3 regions of the Limnohabitans sp. MORI2 genome follow, and region 3 is predicted to be linked to each of the others. Evidence: predicted binding sites of a transcription regulator. Region 3 holds the regulator's gene; each other region holds the start of a gene.
What was found. The regulator LexA, encoded in region 3, represses DNA repair genes until DNA is damaged. The targets are predictions, from matches to a motif close to ACTGTATNNNNATACAGT.
Positions count from the first base shown of each region.

Region 1: recA (recombinase RecA) is a predicted target of LexA. The motif match lies at 3,523-3,540, and genes of this name have one in related genera.
Region 2: QMG27_RS07220 (DNA topoisomerase IV subunit B) is a predicted target of LexA. The motif match lies at 3,739-3,756, and genes of this name have one in related genera.

Region 1 is NZ_AP027058.1:2,597,646-2,604,091, forward strand. Features, by position in the region: gene sucC (ADP-forming succinate--CoA ligase subunit beta) at 1-730, opposite strand, end outside; gene argC (N-acetyl-gamma-glutamyl-phosphate reductase) at 902-1,819, shown strand; gene recX (recombination regulator RecX) at 1,839-2,318, opposite strand; gene recA (recombinase RecA) at 2,366-3,490, opposite strand; gene QMG27_RS12465 (MarR family winged helix-turn-helix transcriptional regulator) at 3,620-4,129, shown strand; gene QMG27_RS12470 (response regulator transcription factor) at 4,163-4,837, shown strand; gene QMG27_RS12475 (sensor histidine kinase) at 4,856-6,298, shown strand; gene fur (ferric iron uptake transcriptional regulator) at 6,348-6,446, shown strand, end outside.
Region 2 is NZ_AP027058.1:1,534,336-1,540,781, forward strand. Features, by position in the region: gene parC (DNA topoisomerase IV subunit A) at 1-1,730, opposite strand, end outside; gene QMG27_RS07220 (DNA topoisomerase IV subunit B) at 1,727-3,706, opposite strand; gene QMG27_RS07225 (MFS transporter) at 3,848-5,068, shown strand; gene QMG27_RS07230 (hypothetical protein) at 5,077-5,217, shown strand; gene QMG27_RS07235 (class I SAM-dependent methyltransferase) at 5,219-5,776, shown strand; gene dapA (4-hydroxy-tetrahydrodipicolinate synthase) at 5,832-6,446, shown strand, end outside.
Region 3 is NZ_AP027058.1:1,186,463-1,192,908, reverse strand. Features, by position in the region: gene lpxK (tetraacyldisaccharide 4'-kinase) at 1-759, shown strand, start outside; gene QMG27_RS06045 (Trm112 family protein) at 740-925, shown strand; gene kdsB (3-deoxy-manno-octulosonate cytidylyltransferase) at 927-1,703, shown strand; gene adk (adenylate kinase) at 1,772-2,428, shown strand; gene QMG27_RS06030 (asparaginase) at 2,556-3,461, opposite strand; gene lexA (transcriptional repressor LexA) at 3,557-4,213, shown strand; gene QMG27_RS06020 (hypothetical protein) at 4,227-4,463, shown strand; gene QMG27_RS06015 (D-2-hydroxyacid dehydrogenase family protein) at 4,522-5,529, shown strand; gene QMG27_RS06010 (glutathione S-transferase) at 5,545-6,210, opposite strand; partial or broken gene QMG27_RS06005 (3-hydroxyacyl-CoA dehydrogenase family protein) at 6,385-6,446, shown strand, end outside.

The DNA of each region.
Region 1 (6,446 bases), 1.2 Mb from region 3:
CCACTTCAGCTGGATCTTCTTCGTCCAAATCGCGGTAAGCCACGATTTCTGGGTGACGGAACAAGGCGTTGGAGTCGAAGTTGAACTTCGCGTCCAAAGCCATGATGTTGCCTTTGCTGTCGCAGTTCAGTGGGTTGATTTCCACCAAAGATGCGTCAGTGTCCATGTAGCACTTGTAGAGCTTTTGCAGCACGTCAGCAGCTTGGTCAGCAGAGCCGCCACTCAAGCCAACTGCGTTAGCGATCTTCAAAGCTTGGGCTTGGCCCAAACCAGTCAATGGATCGACCAAATCAGTGATGATTTTCTCGGGCGTGGAGTGCGCCACTTCTTCGATGTCCATACCGCCTTCGCTAGACGCGATCACAGCCACTTTTTGTGTAGCGCGGTCGGTCACGATGGACACGTAATATTCTTTGTTGATGTCAGCGCCGTCTTCGATGTAGAGGCGACGGACTTTTTGGCCTTCTGGACCAGTTTGGTGAGTCTTGAGCTGCATGCCCAAGATGTCGCCAGCCAAGCGCTTGACGTCGTCGATGGACTTAGCCACCTTCACGCCGCCGCCTTTGCCGCGGCCACCCGCGTGAATTTGGGCTTTCACAACCCACACTGGGCCGCCCAACTTTTGCGCGGCTTCCACCGCTTCTTGCACCGTGAACGCGGGGATACCGCGGGGCACTGGCACACCAAATTGACGCAAGATTTCCTTGCCTTGGTACTCGTGAATCTTCATGAGATCTCTCTTAGTAATCGGTGGATTTGTAACGTTTTGTGCCAGCGCAAACTCTGAAAAGCCGCGTAGCGCAAAGCCTTATGACTGTATCATGCTGCATCGCGTCAAACTTTTAATTGGCTTACAAGAGCTCAGAGACGCCCAACTTTTTTGTACTTTTTGGCGACATCCATGTCTAAAGTCTTCATCGACGGCGAAGCCGGCACCACAGGTCTACAAATTCGCGAACGTTTGGCCACCATGCCAGCCGTGCAAGTGGTCAGCATCGACCCCGCCAAACGCAAAGACCCACAAGCCAAACGCGAGCTCATGGCTGGCGTGGACATGGTCATTCTGTGCCTGCACGACGACCACGCCCGCGAGTCAGTCGCCATGATCGACAGCCTGAGCGGCAAAAAGCCCAAAATCATCGACGCCTCCACCGCGCACCGTGTAACTCCAGGTTGGGTTTATGGCTTTCCCGAATTGGCCGCTGGTCAGCGCGAGGCCGTGATCAAGGCCGAACGTGTGGCCAACCCCGGCTGCTACGCCACGGGTGCCATTGCGTTGCTGCGCCCCTTGGTGGATGCAGGCTTGGTGCCTGCCGATTTCCCTGTGGCGCTGCCTTCGGTCAGCGGCTACTCGGGTGGCGGTCGCACCATGATCGAAGACTACGAAGCGGGCAAGGCCCCGCTGTTTGAAGCCTATGCCTTGGGCCTTGAGCACAAGCACATCCCCGAAATCATGGCCTACACCGGCCTGAAACGCCGCCCATTGTTTGTGCCGTCGGTTGGCAACTTCCGCCAAGGCATGTTGGTGCAACTGCCTTTGCATTTGGACGAACTGCCCGGTCAACCCAAAGCCGCTGACTTGCATGACGCCTTGGCCAAGCACTACGCCCAAAGCCCTGACGGCTGGGTGAGCGTGCACCCCGCCACCGACAACGGCAAGCTCGACGCCGCCGCGCTGAACGACACCAACAAATTAGAAATTCGCGTCTTCGCGAACGAAGCCCATCGCCATGCCGTGCTCATCGCACGTTTGGACAACTTGGGCAAAGGCGCCAGCGGCGCTGCGGTGCAGAACTTGCAACTGATGCTGGGCGTTTAAAGCTCGTCAGTGATGCAGGTTAGAAGTCTTCTGAGCCAGCCACCACGCGCTTGACGACTTCCGGCGCAAAACCACGGCTCACTAAAAAACGCACTTGCTTGACGCGGGCCGCTTGGTCGGCGGGCGGCTCTCCGAACTTCTTTCGCCAGACTTCGCGGGCTCGCTCTAGCTCGGTGCTGCGCATCGTTTGCACGGCCTCGGCGATGGCCTCGGCGGGCAATCCTTTGGCTTGCAATTCTTGACGCACCCGGGATGCACCGAGCTTGCGAGAGCGACTGTTGACCACCGACTCCACCACGCGCTGCTCGTTGATGAAGTCTTTGGCCTGCAAAAAATCCAAGGCCTCGGCCAGCTCGCCCGGCGTTTCTTCAAACGGTTTGAGCTTGCGTTCGAGTTCTTGACGCGAATGCTCGCGCAGCGACAACAACCTCAGCGCGCGCCCTTTGAGCGAAGGCTGAAACCCTTTGGCCCTTTTCGCCTTGGGTTCGCCCTCCGCCATCGATGGATCGTGCGCGTTGGATGTCACGTCGTGTCTCGCAAAACCTCTTAGAGCACCACGCCGTCAGCGTCAACTTCGGCGGCTTTCGCTTCTTTCGCAGCCTTGCTGGCCTTGGGTGCTTTTTCTTCTTTGGCAGCGGGGACTTCGGGGCCACCGGCCAACAAAGGAATGCCCAAAGATTCGCGCACTTTGTTTTCAATCTCAAACGCGAGCGCTTCGTTTTCGCGCAAGAACTCACGGGCATTGTCCCGACCTTGGCCAATTTTTTCGCCGTTGTAGGCATACCAAGCGCCCGACTTTTCAATGACTTTGGCGTTCACACCCATGTCAATGATTTCGCCTTGGCGGCTGATACCTTCACCAAACAAGATGTCGAACTCAGCCGTCTTGAAGGGGGGCGACACTTTGTTCTTCACCACCTTGACTTTGGTCTCGTTACCCACGGCTTCGTCGCCACGTTTGATGGTGCCGGTGCGGCGAATGTCCAAACGCACCGAGGCATAGAACTTGAGCGCGTTACCACCCGTTGTAGTTTCGGGCGAGCCAAACATCACGCCAATCTTCATGCGGATTTGGTTGATGAAGATCACCGTGCAATTGGTCTTCTTGATGGAGGCCGTCAATTTCCGTAGCGCTTGGCTCATCAAGCGGGCTTGCAGGCCGGGCAATGAATCGCCCATGTCGCCTTCGAGTTCGGCCTTAGGGGTGAGGGCGGCCACGGAGTCGACCACCACCAAGTCCACCGCGCCAGAGCGCACGAGGCTGTCCACCACTTCAAGCGCTTGTTCGCCGGTGTCGGGCTGGCTGATGAGCAAGTCTTGCAAGTTCACACCGAGCTTTTGAGCGTATTGCGAATCCAGTGCATGCTCAGCGTCCACAAACGCGCAAGTGCCGCCTTGCTTTTGCATCTCGGCAATCACTTGCAAGGTGAGGGTGGTTTTGCCTGACGATTCAGGGCCGTAAATTTCGATCACGCGGCCACGGGGCAGGCCGCCAACGCCCAAGGCGATGTCCAGACCCAAGGAGCCAGTGGACACGACTTGGATGTCGTCCACCACCTCACCCTCGCCCAAACGCATGATGGTGCCTTTGCCAAATTGCTTTTCAATTTGGGCCAGCGCGGCTTGCAGGGCTTTGGCTTTTTCACTATCGACGGCGGGTTTGGTGCTCATGGTGTTCTCCGGTTTGGGTTTGATTTCCAACCACTGATTGAATCAACAGCTGGATGCTTGACCAGTACTTTACCGCAAAGTCAAAACTTGTAAACACTTTTTTTGGTCAGTTTGCCTTACCATTTAGACATGGCCACAAACCCCACAAATGCCCCCCATCAAGACTGGCGACAAATCCACCTCGGCCGCTTGCTCGGCCACGCCATGCGCCGCTTCGATGCCCGCGTGCTGCACCTGATGGCGCACAACGTCGAGGTGCCGCTGGCCTTGTCTAACCTCGCGGCCCGCGCCCAAGTGAGCGCCGCGCACATCCACATCACACGCCACCTGAGCCTTGAGGGCTCGCGCCTGAGCGAGCTGGCCGAGAGTGCCGGCATGACCAAACAAGCCATGGGCGATTTGGTCACCCAGTGCGAAGCGTGGGGTTTGGTGGAGCGCACGCCCGACCCCAGCGATGCGCGTGCACGGCGCATCGTGTTCACCGACACGGGCTTGGCTTGGCTACGAGCGTTCGAGCAAGCGGTGGCGCAAGCCGAGGCTGAGTTCAAACAAGAGGTCGGCGCTGACGTGGCCACCGTGGTTAGCCTAGGTCTAGAGGCCTATGCGGGCGGTTACTCCAGCCTAGAATCTAGCCCTTGACCCGAAAACACGCGAAGAAGCTGGAGACAACACATGCGCATCCTGATTGCAGAAGACGACCTGGTCTTGGCCGATGGCCTGTTGCGTACTTTGCGCGCCTCTGGCGCTGCCGCTGACCACGTCGCTAGCGGCACCGAAGCCGATGCGGCTTTGATGACCACCGATGAGTTTGACTTGCTCATCTTGGATTTGGGTCTTCCCAAAATGCATGGCCTTGAAGTGCTCAAACGTTTGCGTTCACGCGGCTCGTCCATCCCCGTGCTCATCCTCACCGCTGCCGACAGCGTGGAAGAACGCGTCAAAGGTTTGGACTACGGCGCTGACGACTACATGGCCAAGCCCTTCAGCTTGCAAGAACTCGAAGCTCGCGTGCGCGCCCTCACACGTCGAGGCATGGGCGGTACATCGTCATCCATCAAACATGGCCCTCTGGTGTACGACCAAACCGGCCGCGTGGCCACCATCGACGGCAAGATGGTGGAGCTCTCTGCGCGTGAACTCGGCTTGCTCGAAGTGCTGTTGCAACGCAGCGGCCGATTGGTGAGCAAGGACCAGTTGGTGGAGCGCCTGTGCGAGTGGGGCGAAGAGGTGAGCAACAACGCCATCGAGGTGTACATCCACCGCCTGCGCAAGAAGATTGAAAAAGGCCCCATCCGCATCGCCACTGTGCGCGGCTTGGGTTACTGCCTCGAAAAGATTCCGGGTTAATCCACCACACGCACGCGCATGGCCAAGCTGTTTAGGCGCGAGCAACACTCGCTGTTCGGCGAGATTTTGGATTGGATGCTCACGCCGCTCTTGCTGCTGTGGCCCGTGAGCTTGGCGCTGACTTGGCTAGTCGCGCAAAACATTGCAGGACGCCCGTTTGACCGAGGTTTGGAATACAACGTTCAAGCGCTGGCTCAGCTCGTCAAGAGCGACCAGACGCACATGTATTTCAACTTGCCTTTGCCTGCCCGCGAAATTTTGCGTGCCGATGAAGCCGACTTGATTTACTACCAAGTGTTGGGAACACGCGGTGAGTTCGTGAGTGGTGAACGCGACTTCCCTCTGCCGCCCGATGAAGAGCAACCTCTCGCAGGCGAAGTCCGCATTCGCGACGACGAAATGCGCGGCGCTGATGTGCGCGTGGCCTACACCTGGGTTCGCGTCGACATCCCCGGCACAAAGCCTGTGTTGGTGCAAGTGGGCGAGACGCTCGAAAAGCGCTCGGTGCTCGCCACAGAAATTATCAAAGGCGTCATGCTGCCGCAATTCGTCATCTTGCCGTTGGCCGTGTTGTTGGTGTGGTTGGCGTTGGCACGCGGCATTCGCCCATTGAGCAAACTGGAAGAGCGCATTCGCCTGCGCAAGCCCGATGACCTGAGCCCCCTCGACGAATCAGCCGTGCCACAAGAAGTGGCACCACTGGTGGCCTCCATCAACGATTTGCTCACACGGCTCAAAGAATCCATCGCCACACAAAAACGCTTCTTGGCCGATGCCGCGCATCAGCTCAAAACACCACTTGCGGGCTTGCGCATGCAAGCCGACTTGGCACAGCGCGAAGACTCGAGCGCAGACGAATTGAAACAATCGCTCAAGCTCATTGGTCGCGCCAGCATTCGTGCCACACACACGGTGAACCAACTGCTGTCGCTCGCTCGTGCTGAAAGCAGCACCAGCAATATCGCGCGCAGCCCATGCGACTTGGTTGAATTGGTGAGCGATGTGATTCAAGACTCACTGCCACGCGCGATGGACAAATACATTGACCTCGGCTACGAAGGTGCGGAGATGGGCAGCACCGGCGTACGCGTGATGGGCAACCCCACGCTGCTCAAAGAAATGGTGCGCAATTTGGTGGACAACGCCATCAACTACACGCCCTCTAGCGAAGATGCGCCGGGTGTCATCACGGTGCGTTTGCTGGCCGACAAGTTTGGCAAAGTCGTCGTGTTGCAAGTGGAAGATTCAGGCCCCGGCATACCCGAAGCCGAGCGCGATCTGGTGTTCCAACCCTTCTACCGTGCCTTGGGCACAGAGGCGGACGGGTCTGGTTTGGGCTTGCCCATCGTGATTGAAATTGCGCACCAACACGCCGCCGTGGTGACACTGGAAGATGCTTTCCCAGGCAAGCCCATGCCAGGCGCCCGATTCACCGTGCGGTTTTCTAACACGCAGGCTTAATCCGTTTGAGCCGAGCTGTTATCGTTCGTGTATTCGATGAAAGAACACCATGGATACAGATAAGTATTCTTCGCAATTAAAAAGCAAGGGGCTCAAGGTCACCAGCCAGCGCATCACCGTTTTGGATATTTTTCACCAAAGCGATGCA
Region 2 (6,446 bases), 350 kb from region 3:
ATGAAGGTGTCCACCGTGCGGCACTCAAACGTGCCGTACAAGCCGTCGCCCGACTTGAAGGCAAATGCGCTGGCTTCGTGGCCGTGGCCCGTACGCGCGCGCACCCAGCCTTTCTCAGAGACCACCACGGTCACAGGCTCGTCGATGACCTTGACTTCGGCCACCGCTTTTTTCTCTTCTTGAATGAGCGTGCGGCGTGGATCGGCAAAAGTCTTAGCGTCGGCTTCGATTTCCTTCACCATCAATCGGCGCAGCGCCGATGGGTTGCCCACGATGTCTTCCAACTTAGCTTGTTCGTCGCGCAAGTCTTTCAACTCTTGCTCAATCTTGATGGCTTCCAAACGTGCCAGCTGACGCAGGCGAATTTCTAAGATGTCTTCGGCTTGACGCTCGCTGAGTTTGAATCGCTCGATCAGCGCCAGCTTAGGCTCGTCGCTGTTGCGGATGATGGCAATCACCTCGTCGATGTTGAGCAACACCAACTGGCGACCTTCCAAGATATGGATGCGGTCCAACACTTTGTTCAAGCGGTGCTGCGAGCGACGCAGGATGGTGGCAGAGCGGAACTCGATCCATTCGTTCAACATGTCGCGCAACGACTTGGGTACGGGGCGACCGTCAATGCCCACCATGGTGAGGTTAATGGACGACGAGGTTTCTAAGCTGGTATGCGCCAGCAAAGTGGTGATGAGTTCTTGCTGCTCAATGCGGCTGGTCTTGGGCTCGAACACCAAGCGCACCGGCGCGTCTTTGCTCGACTCATCGCGCACCACATCCAACACTGCCAACACGGTGGCCTTGAGTTGGGTTTGCTCAGCGCTCAGCGCCTTCTTACCCGTCTTGACCTTAGGGTTGGTGAGTTCTTCAATTTCTTCCAACACGCGTTGGCTGCTTACGCCAGGTGGCAGCTCGTTCACCACCAATTGCCACTGACCACGCGCCAAGTCTTCAATGACCCAACGTGCACGCACTTTGAGCGAGCCACGGCCTGTGCGGTACGCATCGGCAATGTCAGACGCGCTGCTGATGATTTGGCCGCCACCGGGATAGTCGGGGCCGGGCAAGATTTGCATCAGCTCGTCGTCGCTCAGCTTCGGGCTCTTGATGAGGGCGACGCACGCATCGGCCACTTCGCGCAGGTTATGGCTCGGAATTTCAGTGGCCATACCCACCGCAATACCGCTGGCGCCATTGAGCAAAGCAAATGGCAAACGGGCGGGCAACTGCTTGGGCTCCTCGGTGGAGCCGTCGTAGTTGGGCTGGAAGTCGACCGTACCTTCGTCAATCTCGTCCAACAGCAGAGAAGTGATTTTGGCCAGTCGGGCTTCGGTGTATCGCATGGCCGCAGCGCCATCGCCGTCGCGCGAACCAAAGTTGCCTTGGCCGTCGATCAGGGGGTAACGTTGCGCGAAGTCTTGCGCCATGCGCACGAGGGCTTCGTACGCCGCGCTGTCGCCGTGCGGGTGGTAGCGGCCCAGCACGTCACCCACCACGCGGGCGCACTTGACGGGCTTGGCGCCTGAGTTGCCGTTAAAGCCCAAGCCCATGCGGGACATGGAATACAAAATGCGGCGCTGCACGGGCTTTTGGCCATCGCACACATCGGGCAAGGCGCGGCCTTTGACCACGCTGAGCGCGTACTCAAGGTAGGCGCGTTGGGCGTAGTGGCCCAGCGCGATGTCGCCGTCGTTATCGGCGGCAGGCAGTTCGGGGGTTAACAAATCGGTCATACATCAATCTCAATCGAATCGCCATGCAGTTCCATCAGCTCGCGGCGTGCGGCGGCTTCGCCTTTGCCCATGAGTTGGGTGATCAAGCCTTCGGTGGCGGCAAAGTCCAACATGCCGAGTTGCACGGGCATGAGGCGGCGGGTGTCGGGGTTCAAGGTGGTGTCCCACAGTTGTTCAGCGCTCATCTCGCCCAAACCTTTGAAGCGGCTGATGCTCCACTTGCCCTCGGCCACGCCGTCTTTGCGCAGCTTGTCGAGGATGGCTGTGAGCTCGCCCTCGTCCAAGGCATACACCTTGGTGGCTGGCTTTTTGCCACGGGCTGGTGCGTCCACACGGAACAGCGGGGGGCGCGCCACAAACACATGCCCCGCTTCAATGAGCTTGGGGAAGTGACGGAAGAACAGCGTGAGCAACAACACTTGGATGTGCGAGCCGTCCACGTCCGCATCTGACAAGATGCAAATCTTGCCGTAGCGCAAGCCACTCAAATCAGGCGAGTCGTTAGGCCCGTGTGGGTCTACGCCAATGGCCACCGAGATGTCGTGAATTTCGTTGTTGGCAAACAGGCGGTCGCGCTCGACTTCCCAGGTGTTGAGCACCTTGCCGCGCAGCGGCAGGATGGCTTGGCTTTCTTTGTCGCGGCCCATCTTGGCGCTTCCGCCTGCAGAGTCGCCCTCAACCAAAAACACTTCGTTGTGGCTGATGTCGCGGCTTTCGCAGTCTGTCAACTTGCCAGGCAACACGGCCACGCCTGAGCCTTTGCGCTTTTCAACTTTTTGGCCAGCGCGTTGACGTGTTTGTGCGGCCTTGATGGCGAGCTCAGCCAGTTTTTTGCCGTAGTCCACGTGCTGGTTCAGCCACAGCTCCATGGTGGGTCGCACATAGCTGGACACCAAACGCACGGCATCGCGTGAGTTGAGGCGCTCTTTGATTTGGCCTTGGAATTGCGGGTCGAGCACCTTGGCGCTCAGCACATAGCTGGCACGGGCAAACACGTCTTCGGGCAAAAGTTTGACGCCCTTAGGCAGCAAGGCATGCAGCTCAATAAAACTCTTGACTGCATTGAACAAACCATCACGCAAGCCGCTGTCGTGCGTGCCGCCCGCGCTGGTAGGAATCAAGTTGACATAGCTCTCGCGCACAGGTTGGCCGTCTTCGGTAAAGGCCACCGCCCACGCAGCGCCCTCGCCTTCGGCAAAGCTGTCGTGGTTTTTGTCGGCATAGCCCTCGCCCTCGAACAAAGGAATCACGGGGTCGCCGTTGAGCGTTTGCATCAAGTAGTCGCGCAGGCCGCCTTTGTAGAGCCAGTTTTGGGTTTCTTTGTTTTTTTCATTGATGAGCGTCACGCTCACGCCAGGCATCAGTACCGCTTTGCTGCGCAGCAAGTGCACCAGCTCGCCCATGGGCAAGGCTGAGGATTCAAAGTATTTGGCATCGGGCCACACGCGCACAGTGGTTCCTTGCTTGCGGTCGCCGCTTTCTTGCTTGCGGGTGCTGAGTTTTTCCACCACGTCGCCGCCAGCAAACACCAAGCGGGCCACTTGGCCTTCGCGGTGGCTGGTGGCTTCCATGCGTTTGGCCAGCGCGTTGGTCACGCTCACGCCCACGCCGTGCAAACCGCCGGAGAAGCTGTACGCACCGCCTGAGCCTTTGTCGAACTTGCCACCCGCATGCAAGCGGGTGAACACCAGCTCAATGACGGGCGCTTTTTCTTCGGGGTGCATGCCAAACGGAATGCCACGGCCGTCGTCTTCGATGCTGACCGAGCCATCGCTGTGCAGCGTGACGGAAATCTTCTTGCCGTGTCCAGCGAGGGCCTCGTCGGCGGCGTTGTCCAACACCTCTTGGATGATGTGCAAGGGGTTGTCGGTGCGGGTGTACATGCCCGGACGCTGCTTGACGGGTTCGAGTCCTTTGAGGACGCGAATCGAGCCTTCCGAGTACTGGGGCGGTGTAGTGGGTTGCTTTGTTGCCATGGGGCGGCATTGTAGACAGTTTCAAATTTGATACTGTATAAAACAACAGACCGACAGTTTTCGTGAATTCGCCCCATTGAAAGCGCCAACGTGAAAGCCCCCGTGACAGCGCTTTGCCAGCACATTGGTTAAAGTCAATGCATGACCCACCCACACAAAACCCTGCCCATGTGGCAAGTACTGGCCTGCGGGGCCGCCATCGTCACCTTGTCCATGGGCGTGCGCCACGGATTTGGTCTGTGGTTGCAACCCATCACCCAAGCCCAAGACTGGACCCGTGAAAACTTCGCGATGGCGATTGCCATTCAAAACCTGACCTGGGGTTTTGCGGGCATTTTCTCTGGCATGTTGGCAGATCGCTTTGGTGCGTTTCGCGTCATCGTCACATGCGCCGTCTTTTATGCCCTGGGCTTGTTGGGCATGGCTTATTCGTCAACGCCCGCGCTCTTCACGGCCACAGCCGGTGTCTTGATTGGCATTGCGCAAGCTGGCACCACCTATGCCGTGATCTACGGCGTGATTGGCCGCAACGTGAGCGCTGCGAAACGCTCATGGGCCATGGGCGTGGCTGCGGCAGCGGGTTCGTTTGGTCAGTTTTTGATGGTGCCGACCGAGGGCTACCTGATCAGCACATTTGGTTGGCAAGAGGCGCTGGCATGGCTAGCCATGGCCGCACTGTTGGTCATCCCCTTGGCTTATGGTTTGCGCGAGCCAGGCTTTGCAGGCGGCGCTACGCCGCACCGTGAGCAGTCCATCATGCATGCACTGCGTGAAGCGTTTAACTACCGCAGCTTTCAGCTGCTGATGGCTGGCTACTTTGTGTGTGGCTTTCAAGTGGTGTTCATCGGTGTGCACATGCCCAGCTACCTGAAAGACCAAGGTTTGTCGCCCGAGGTGGCCAGCATTGCCTTGGCGCTGATTGGTCTTTGCAACGTATTTGGCACCTACATCTCTGGCAGCTTGGGCCAGCGTTTGGCCAAGCGCAAAATTTTGGCCTTTATCTATTTTTCGCGTTCAGTCGCGATCGTGCTCTTTTTACTGGCCCCCCTCACGCCCATGAGCGTGTACATCTTTTCTTCGGTCATGGGTTTGCTCTGGCTCTCCACTGTGCCGCCCACCAACGCGGTGGTGGCGCAGATTTTTGGCGTGGCGCATTTGTCCATGTTGGGCGGCTTTGTGTTCTTCAGTCACCAAATTGGCAGCTTCATGGGAGTGTGGCTGGGTGGCTACTTGTATGACAAAACCGGCAGCTACGACATTGTTTGGTACATCTCCATCGCACTCGGTGTGTTTGCTGCCTTGGTAAATTTGCCCGTGAAAGAAACTGCCATCGAGCGTGCACCTGCCGCTGCGATGGCCTGAATTTTCAAATGATGCTCATCTCACGCACATGGATTCGCCAAGCCTTGATTGGCTTGGCCTGCTTCGCTGCGCTGGTGGCGGTGATGTCGATGTATTTGCAGCCCGAGTTTTTGCTGACTTTGGCGAATCAGGTATGGGGATGTTTCTAAGATGAGTACGGTGCTTCACGGGCAAGAACCCACGTCGAATTGGGTCGCACGATGGACCCACCTGCTGCCAGCGGGTTGCAGCGTGCTGGATATCGCCTGCGGCCACGGCCGTCATATGCGACATTTTGCGGCCTTGGACCATCCTGTCACAGGCGTTGATCGCAACCCTGAAGCCATAGCCGCCGTCAGCTCCTTGGGTGAAACCATCTGTGCGGACATCGAAAACGGACCTTGGCCTTTGCCAGGGCGCACGTTTGGTTGCGTGGTGGTGACCAACTACCTGTGGCGACCACTTTGGCCACACATTTTGGCGAGCCTTGCGCCTAGCGGTGTACTCATCTATGAAACCTTTTCTAATGGCAATGCATCGGTAGGCAAACCCTCTCGCCCTGATTTTTTGCTGCATCAGGGTGAATTGCTGAATGTGTGCAGGGACCTTCGGGTGGTGGCCTTTCAAGAGGTCTTCATTCCCCAACCCGATCGCTTTGTGCAACGCATCGTCGCCGTACGGGAAACGCAAGACACAGAAACACCCGTGCGTTACCCACTTTCCAACTAAAAACAGCGTTTGCAATCGCTAGAATGAACGTTTTTCCTTGACCGAACTCGCGGACATGACACCCATTACCGGCAGCATCGTGGCTTTGACCACCCCCATGCACACAGACGGCAGCGTCGACTACCCCACCCTGCGCAAATTGATTGACTGGCACATCGCCGAAGGCACCGACTGCATTGGCGTCGTGGGCACCACCGGCGAGTCCCCCACAGTGAATGTGGAAGAGCACTGCGAAATCATCCGCGTGTCTGTAGAACAGGCTGCCAAACACACCGAGCGTCATGTGCCCATCATGGCTGGATGCGGCGCGAACTCGACCGCTGAAGCGATCGAGCTGGCCAAGTACGCCAAAAAGGTGGGCGCACATTGCCAGCTGCAAGTCGTGCCCTACTACAACAAGCCCACGCAAGAAGGCCAATACCTGCACTTCAAAGCCATCGCCGAAGCGGTGGACTTGCCCGTGATTTTGTACAACGTGCCCGGCCGCTCAGTGGCCGATATGGCACACGACACCGTGCTGCGTTTGGCCCAAGTGCCCGGCATCGTGGGTATCAAAGAAGCCACTGGCAACATCGAACGCGCCGAGTGGTTGATTCGTGATGTGCCCAAAGGCTTTGCCGTGTACTCCGGTGACGATCCAACTGCCGTGGCATTGATGCTGTGCGGCGGC
Region 3 (6,446 bases):
AGCACCTTAGCCGTCACGCCGAGCAGTAACCCAGACAACGTGGGCGATGAACCTTTGCTGATGGCCCGTCGTTGCCAAGTGCCTGTGTTTGTGGGCGTCAGCCGCGTGGATGCAGGTCAAGCTCTGTTGTCATTGCACCCTGATGTGCAAGTGTTGGTGTGTGACGATGGCTTGCAGCACTTGGCGCTGGATCGCGACTTGGAGCTGTGTGTGTTTGACGAACGCGGCGTTGGTAACGGCCACTTGCTGCCCGCAGGCCCGTTGCGCGAGGCTTGGCCACGCAAGCCTTTGCGTTCGGCTTCATCAGGCCAAGAAGTGCCCTGTTTGGTGGTCAAGCGCTCAGGCGAGGCTGGACCGAACGAGTTTGCCATTGAACGGCACTTGGCTGACCATGCACTGCAAGCCGATGGCAGCCAGCGATCGCTCAGCAGCTGGTGGGATACCCCCGTGCAAGCCTTGGCCGGCATTGCCAAACCTGAGGTGTTTTTTGCCATGCTGCGCGAACAAGGGTTGAATGTGGTGCATACCCAGGCGCTTGCCGATCACGCCAATCTACAAGACCTACACATTGACGCAACACAAGGCGACGTGCTGTGCACCGAAAAAGACGCGGTCAAGCTCTGGGCGCGTCACCCCAAGGCATGGGCTGTCCCACTGCAAACCACCTTACCCAATGCGCTCTTGGCTGCGATTGACCAGCACCTCGCTGACGCACAACGCGCAAAGTTATCATCACCCCATGGACAACAAACTGCTTGAACTCTTGGTCTGCCCCGTGACCAAAGGCCCCTTGGAATTCAAACGCGACACGCAAGAACTCGTCTCGCGCAGTGCCCGCTTGGCTTACCCCATTCGCGATGGCATTCCTGTGTTGCTTGAAAACGAAGCGCGCCCCCTGACCGACGCAGAGTTGGAAGCCGCCTGAGATGGCGTTCACCGTTCTCATTCCGGCGCGTATGGCGTCAAGCCGCCTGCCTGATAAGCCCTTGGCCGACATCGCAGGCTTGCCCATGGTCGTACGCGTAGCGCAGCGCTCCAAACTCTCTGCCGCCTCGCGTGTGGTGGTGGCTGCTGACGATGCACGCATCGTGGCTGCTTGCCAAGCCCATGGCATTGATGCCGTGCTCACCCGCACCGACCACCCTTCTGGCAGCGACCGTTTGGCCGAAGCCTGCGATGCGTTGAAGCTGCAAGACACCGATGTGGTGGTGAATGTGCAAGGCGACGAACCCCTGATTGACCCCGCTTCGATTGACGCTGCCGCCCAACTGCTGCAAGCACGCACCGATTGCAGCATGAGCACCCTCGCCCATGCGATTGACAACGTGCAAGACTTTGCCAACCCTAATGTGGTGAAGGTGGTGCTCGATGCCCGCAACACCGCGCTGTACTTCAGCCGCGCCCCCATTGCTTGGTGGCGCGATGGCTTTGCAAACGGTGGCTTGAACGGCGGCATCACTGCCCTGCCCAACCCCGCGCCGTTGCGCCATGTGGGTTTGTACGGTTACCGTGTCGGCTTTTTGCGCGAGTTCCCAAAACTGGCGCAAGCACCGATTGAGGTGACTGAGTCGCTTGAACAACTGCGTGCCATGTGGCACGGCCACCGCATTGCTGTGCACATCACCGACCATTCGCCAGGCCCCGGCGTGGACACGCCCGAAGACTTGGCGCGCGTTCGTGCGCTGCTGAGCGCCGCCGCGTAAGGCTTTGGAAGGGATGCGCGTGCTATCCTCGCCTAAGTATTAAAACGTATCGTTCTTTAGGACCACACATGAGACTCATTTTGTTGGGCGCCCCCGGTGCCGGTAAAGGCACACAGGCCACCTTCATTTGCCAAAAATACGGCATCCCTCAAATCTCCACCGGCGACATGTTGCGCGCCGCTGTGAAGGCCGGTACGCCGCTGGGCATCGAAGCCAAAAAAGTGATGGATGCCGGTGGTTTGGTGAGCGATGACCTCATCATCAACTTGGTCAAAGAACGCATCGCCCAAGCCGATTGCGCCAACGGTTTCTTGTTTGACGGTTTCCCTCGCACCATCCCTCAAGCCGACGCCATGAAAGCGGCTGGCGTGAAGCTGGACTACGTGCTCGAAATCGACGTGCCTTTTGACGCGATCATCGAACGCATGAGCGGCCGCCGCGCCCACGTGGCCAGCGGTCGCACTTACCACGTCAAGTTCAACCCACCCAAGGTGGAAGGCAAAGACGACGTGACCGGTGAGCCTCTGATTCAGCGCGACGACGACAAAGAAGAAACCGTCAAGAAGCGTCTGGATGTGTACAGCGCCCAAACCCGCCCCTTGGTGGACTACTACTCTGGCTGGGCCAAGGCCGACGCCGCTGCAGCCCCCAAGTACCGCGCCATCAGCGGCACAGGCACTGTGGAAGAAATCAAAGAACGCGCGTTCCAAGCCCTCGCCGCTTAATTCGCGTCAAGCATCACGCTTGCAAAGAAAAGCCGCTCTGTAGAGCGGCTTTTTTTATGGCTGACTTGATGAATGGCTCAGGCTCGTGGCGTTTGTTGAGCCATCTGTGTGCCGTGGCTTGCTTTACTTAAGCTTGCTGAGCAATGAGGTTCAACAGCAACGCCACACGCGCTTGCACAGCGGTCAGCACCCCTGCATGGGGAAATACATCGGCATCACGCGTTTGCACGCCACCCCAGGCGCAGCGCGAGACACGCAGCACTTGTGCGCCCTGCTTTTGCGCCTCTAGCAATGCGGCTTGCAGATCTTGGTGCAAAGTGCCATTGCCAGTGCCAGCCACGACCCAACCTTGAGGTGCATCGTGGGCCATCAAGGCACGCACCGTACGACCATCGGCACCTGCATGGTTGAGCACCAACTCCACGCGCGGCCAAGCTTTGCAGGCTAACACCTGAGCCACGGTTGGCACTTGCAAAGATTGCGGATGGGCACCCAACGCTTGTGAGGTGAATGGGTTGCGCTGATGGCTATGGCTTTTTTGCACTGCATCGCCCGCATGCACTTGGCCTGCACACACCACGGTCACACCTTTGGCTGCTGGCTTTTGCACCCACGCCAATGCGTCTTGCAAGTTGGCAGGGCCATCGCTGTCGGGGGCATTGGCGGGCAGCATGGCGCAGGTCAGTGCCACTGGCTTAGCGGGGTGCAACACCGTTTGCAAAAAATACGCAGTTTCTTCCAGCGTATCGGTGCCGTGGGTAATGACAACGCCCTGCACATCGTCTTGCGCCAACCAGTGCGCCAAGCGGCTAAGCAAGCTTTGCCACACTGCAAACGACATGTCTTTGCTGTCGATTTGGGCCACCTGCTCGCTCAGTACCTCAAAGCCGCTGGGTTGTACACCATGCAACAAATCCTCCACGGCCACTTGGCCCGCCGTGTAGTTTTGGGGCTGTTGCGCATCGCTGGCCAAGCCCGCAATGGTGCCGCCTGTGGCTAAAACAACGATTTTTTTAGTTTTTTTTGCATTCATGGCTTGCAAAACTCAAAAAGCTGGTTAAAAATACAGTTACTGGATGTGCAAACAGGTACATCCCTCAAGACACACATTGTGCAGGAGTCGAACCGATGATTGAAATGCCCAAACTCACCGCCCGTCAGCAACAGATTCTGGAACTCATCCAGTCTGCCATTGCCAACACCGGTTCGCCCCCCACCCGTGCTGAAATTGCCGCCGAGCTGGGTTTCAAGTCGGCTAACGCGGCCGAAGAACACTTACAAGCCTTGGCCCGCAAAGGTGCCATCGAGCTAGTCAGTGGCACTTCTCGTGGCATTCGCCTCAAAGGTGGCAACACACGCAGCTACCAAGACAACACTTTCAGCGCCTCGCCTTCTGGTTTTTCATTGCCCTTGGTGGGTCGCGTCGCGGCTGGCTCCCCCATCTTGGCACAAGAGCATGTCGATCAAACCTACTTTGTCGAAAGCAGCCTGTTTGCCCGCAAGCCTGACTACTTGCTGCGTGTGCGCGGCATGTCCATGCGCGACGCAGGCATCATGGATGGCGACTTGTTGGCCGTGCAATCCACCCGCGACGCCAAGAACGGCCAAATCGTGGTGGCACGTTTGGGCGAAGACGTGACCGTCAAGCGCTTTCGCAAAACCGCCAGCCACATTGAGCTGCTTGCCGAGAACCCCGACTTCAAAACGATTGTGGTCGAGCCTGGTGAGCCTTTTGAAATTGAGGGTTTGGCCGTTGGCCTCATCCGTAACACCATGATGATGTAAAGAAAGAACGACCATGAGCCTCGCACTTTTCGGCGCTTATCGCCTCCTCAACCCTCTGCAAAACGTTGTTCGCGGCTTCATGCCAGCACAAGCCTTGCAAAGCACACCTCGCCCTTTGCCATTGCGCGTGGCACGCGTGATGGAAGCCCAACACCACCGCAGTCAAGCAGGGCGCATGGTCATCTCTGGACGCATGGCCGATGTCTGCGCTGAGCTAGACCGTTTGGCCGAACTCGAAAACCGTCATTGATGCACATCTATGGCCTCACGCCACGTGTGGGGCCTGTGTCACAAGGCACAATTGAGGGATGAATATTGTCATCCTCGACGACTACCAAGATGTCGTGCGCAAGCTCAATTGCGCGTCCAAGTTAGAAGCGTATCCCGCTAAGGTTTATACCAACACCATCAAGGGCGTTGGCCAGTTGTCTGTCAGGCTGCGTGATGCCGAAGTGCTGGTGTTGATCCGTGAACGCACCCACATCACCCGTCAGCTGCTGGACAAACTCCCCAAGCTTAAACTCATCTCCCAAACCGGCAAGGCCGGCTCTCACATCGACATTGCAGCCTGTACCGAACGCGGCATTGCTGTGGCCGAAGGTTCTGGCTCTCCTATCGCTCCCGCTGAATTGACATGGGCACTCATCATGGCAGCCATGCGTCGCCTGCCTCAATACATCAGCAACCTCAAACACGGCGCTTGGCAGCAGTCGGGGCTCAAAGCTGGCTCCATGCCCCCCAACTTTGGTTTGGGGCAAGTGCTGCGCGGCAAAACCCTCGGCATTTGGGGCTACGGCAAGATTGGTCAACTGCTGGCCGGCTACGGCAAAGCATTTGGTATGCGCGTGGTGATGTGGGGCAGTGAAGCCTCGCGAGAACGTGCAGCCAAAGATGGCTTGAATGTCGCCCCCTCACGCGAGGTGTTTTTTGAAGAGTGTGATGTGTTGTCGCTGAATTTGCGTTTGGTCGACGAAACACGGGGCATCGTGAAACTTGCAGATTTAACCCGCATGAAACCCACCGCATTGCTGGTGAACACTTCTCGTGCTGAGTTGATTGAACCCGACGCGCTCATCACCGCGCTCAACCGTGGACGTCCAGGCATGGCCGCCATTGATGTGTTTGAGAGTGAGCCCATCATGCAAGGCCAGGCGCTGCTGCGTTTGGAAAACTGCATTTGCACGCCCCACATTGGCTACGTGGAACAAGACAGCTACGAGCTGTATTTCGGCACGGCGTTTGACAATGTGGTGAACTTCATCAAGGGTACGCCCACCAACATCGTCAACCCTGGCGCACTGCAAGTACGCCGCTGATCAGCCCCTGCGGATCTAGCGCCCCTTGTTGGCCATGCGCTCGGCCATCAAGGCCATGCAAGCCTTTTTGTCTTCGTTGACTTTTTGCACCGAGGCACGCTCGGCCATTTGCTGGCTATATGCTTTGATCGGCAAATGCGCTAACAAATCTTCACCAAGCACGGACTTGGAAGCAAGAGAAGCCAAGGGCAAGCTCACGATGGCCGAGCAATCAGCCAGCGTGAAGGTGTCTCCTGCCACATAGGGTGAGAACTTCAGCAGTTTGGTCAAACCCGCCACACCTTTGGTGAGTTGCTTGCGCACACGCGTCTTGACCGCATCATCAACCTTGCCGCCAAAGAAAGCTTCTGGGTAAAGTTCTCGGGCCACGAGCTCCACATGCAAATCAATGTAGGTGATGATTTCACGCACTTTGGCCGCCTTGAACGGATCTGCAGGCAACAAGGGGTGATGTGGGTAAGCCTGCTCAATGTATTCAGCGCATACCGCAGATTCGCTGATACAGCCCTGTGGTGTTTCTAAAAAAGGCACCTTGCCCATGGGCGAGCGCAGCAAGGTCTCGGGCGAAGCTGGCATGACCCAGACGAGTTCTTCCTCAAACGGCACGGCTTTTTCAAGCAGCTGAATTTTGAGCTTGTTGTAGTAGTTGCTGACAGCGAAACCGCAAAGCTTGAGGGTCATGAAAAGTACTCCAGTCAATAAGGACCGAATTCATTCTGTCACAGGCCCATGCGGCTGAGCGCGAGAAACGCGGTATCGGTGTCACCCAAGTGCAACTCAAAAGGCCAGACAGCCTCGGCCATAATCTTCGCCATGAATTCCATCTACAAAACCATTGGCATTTTGGGAGGCGCCACAGAAGCGCTGCAAATCGCATCGGAGGGCGTGGCCGATTTCGCCACCATTGACCGTATCTT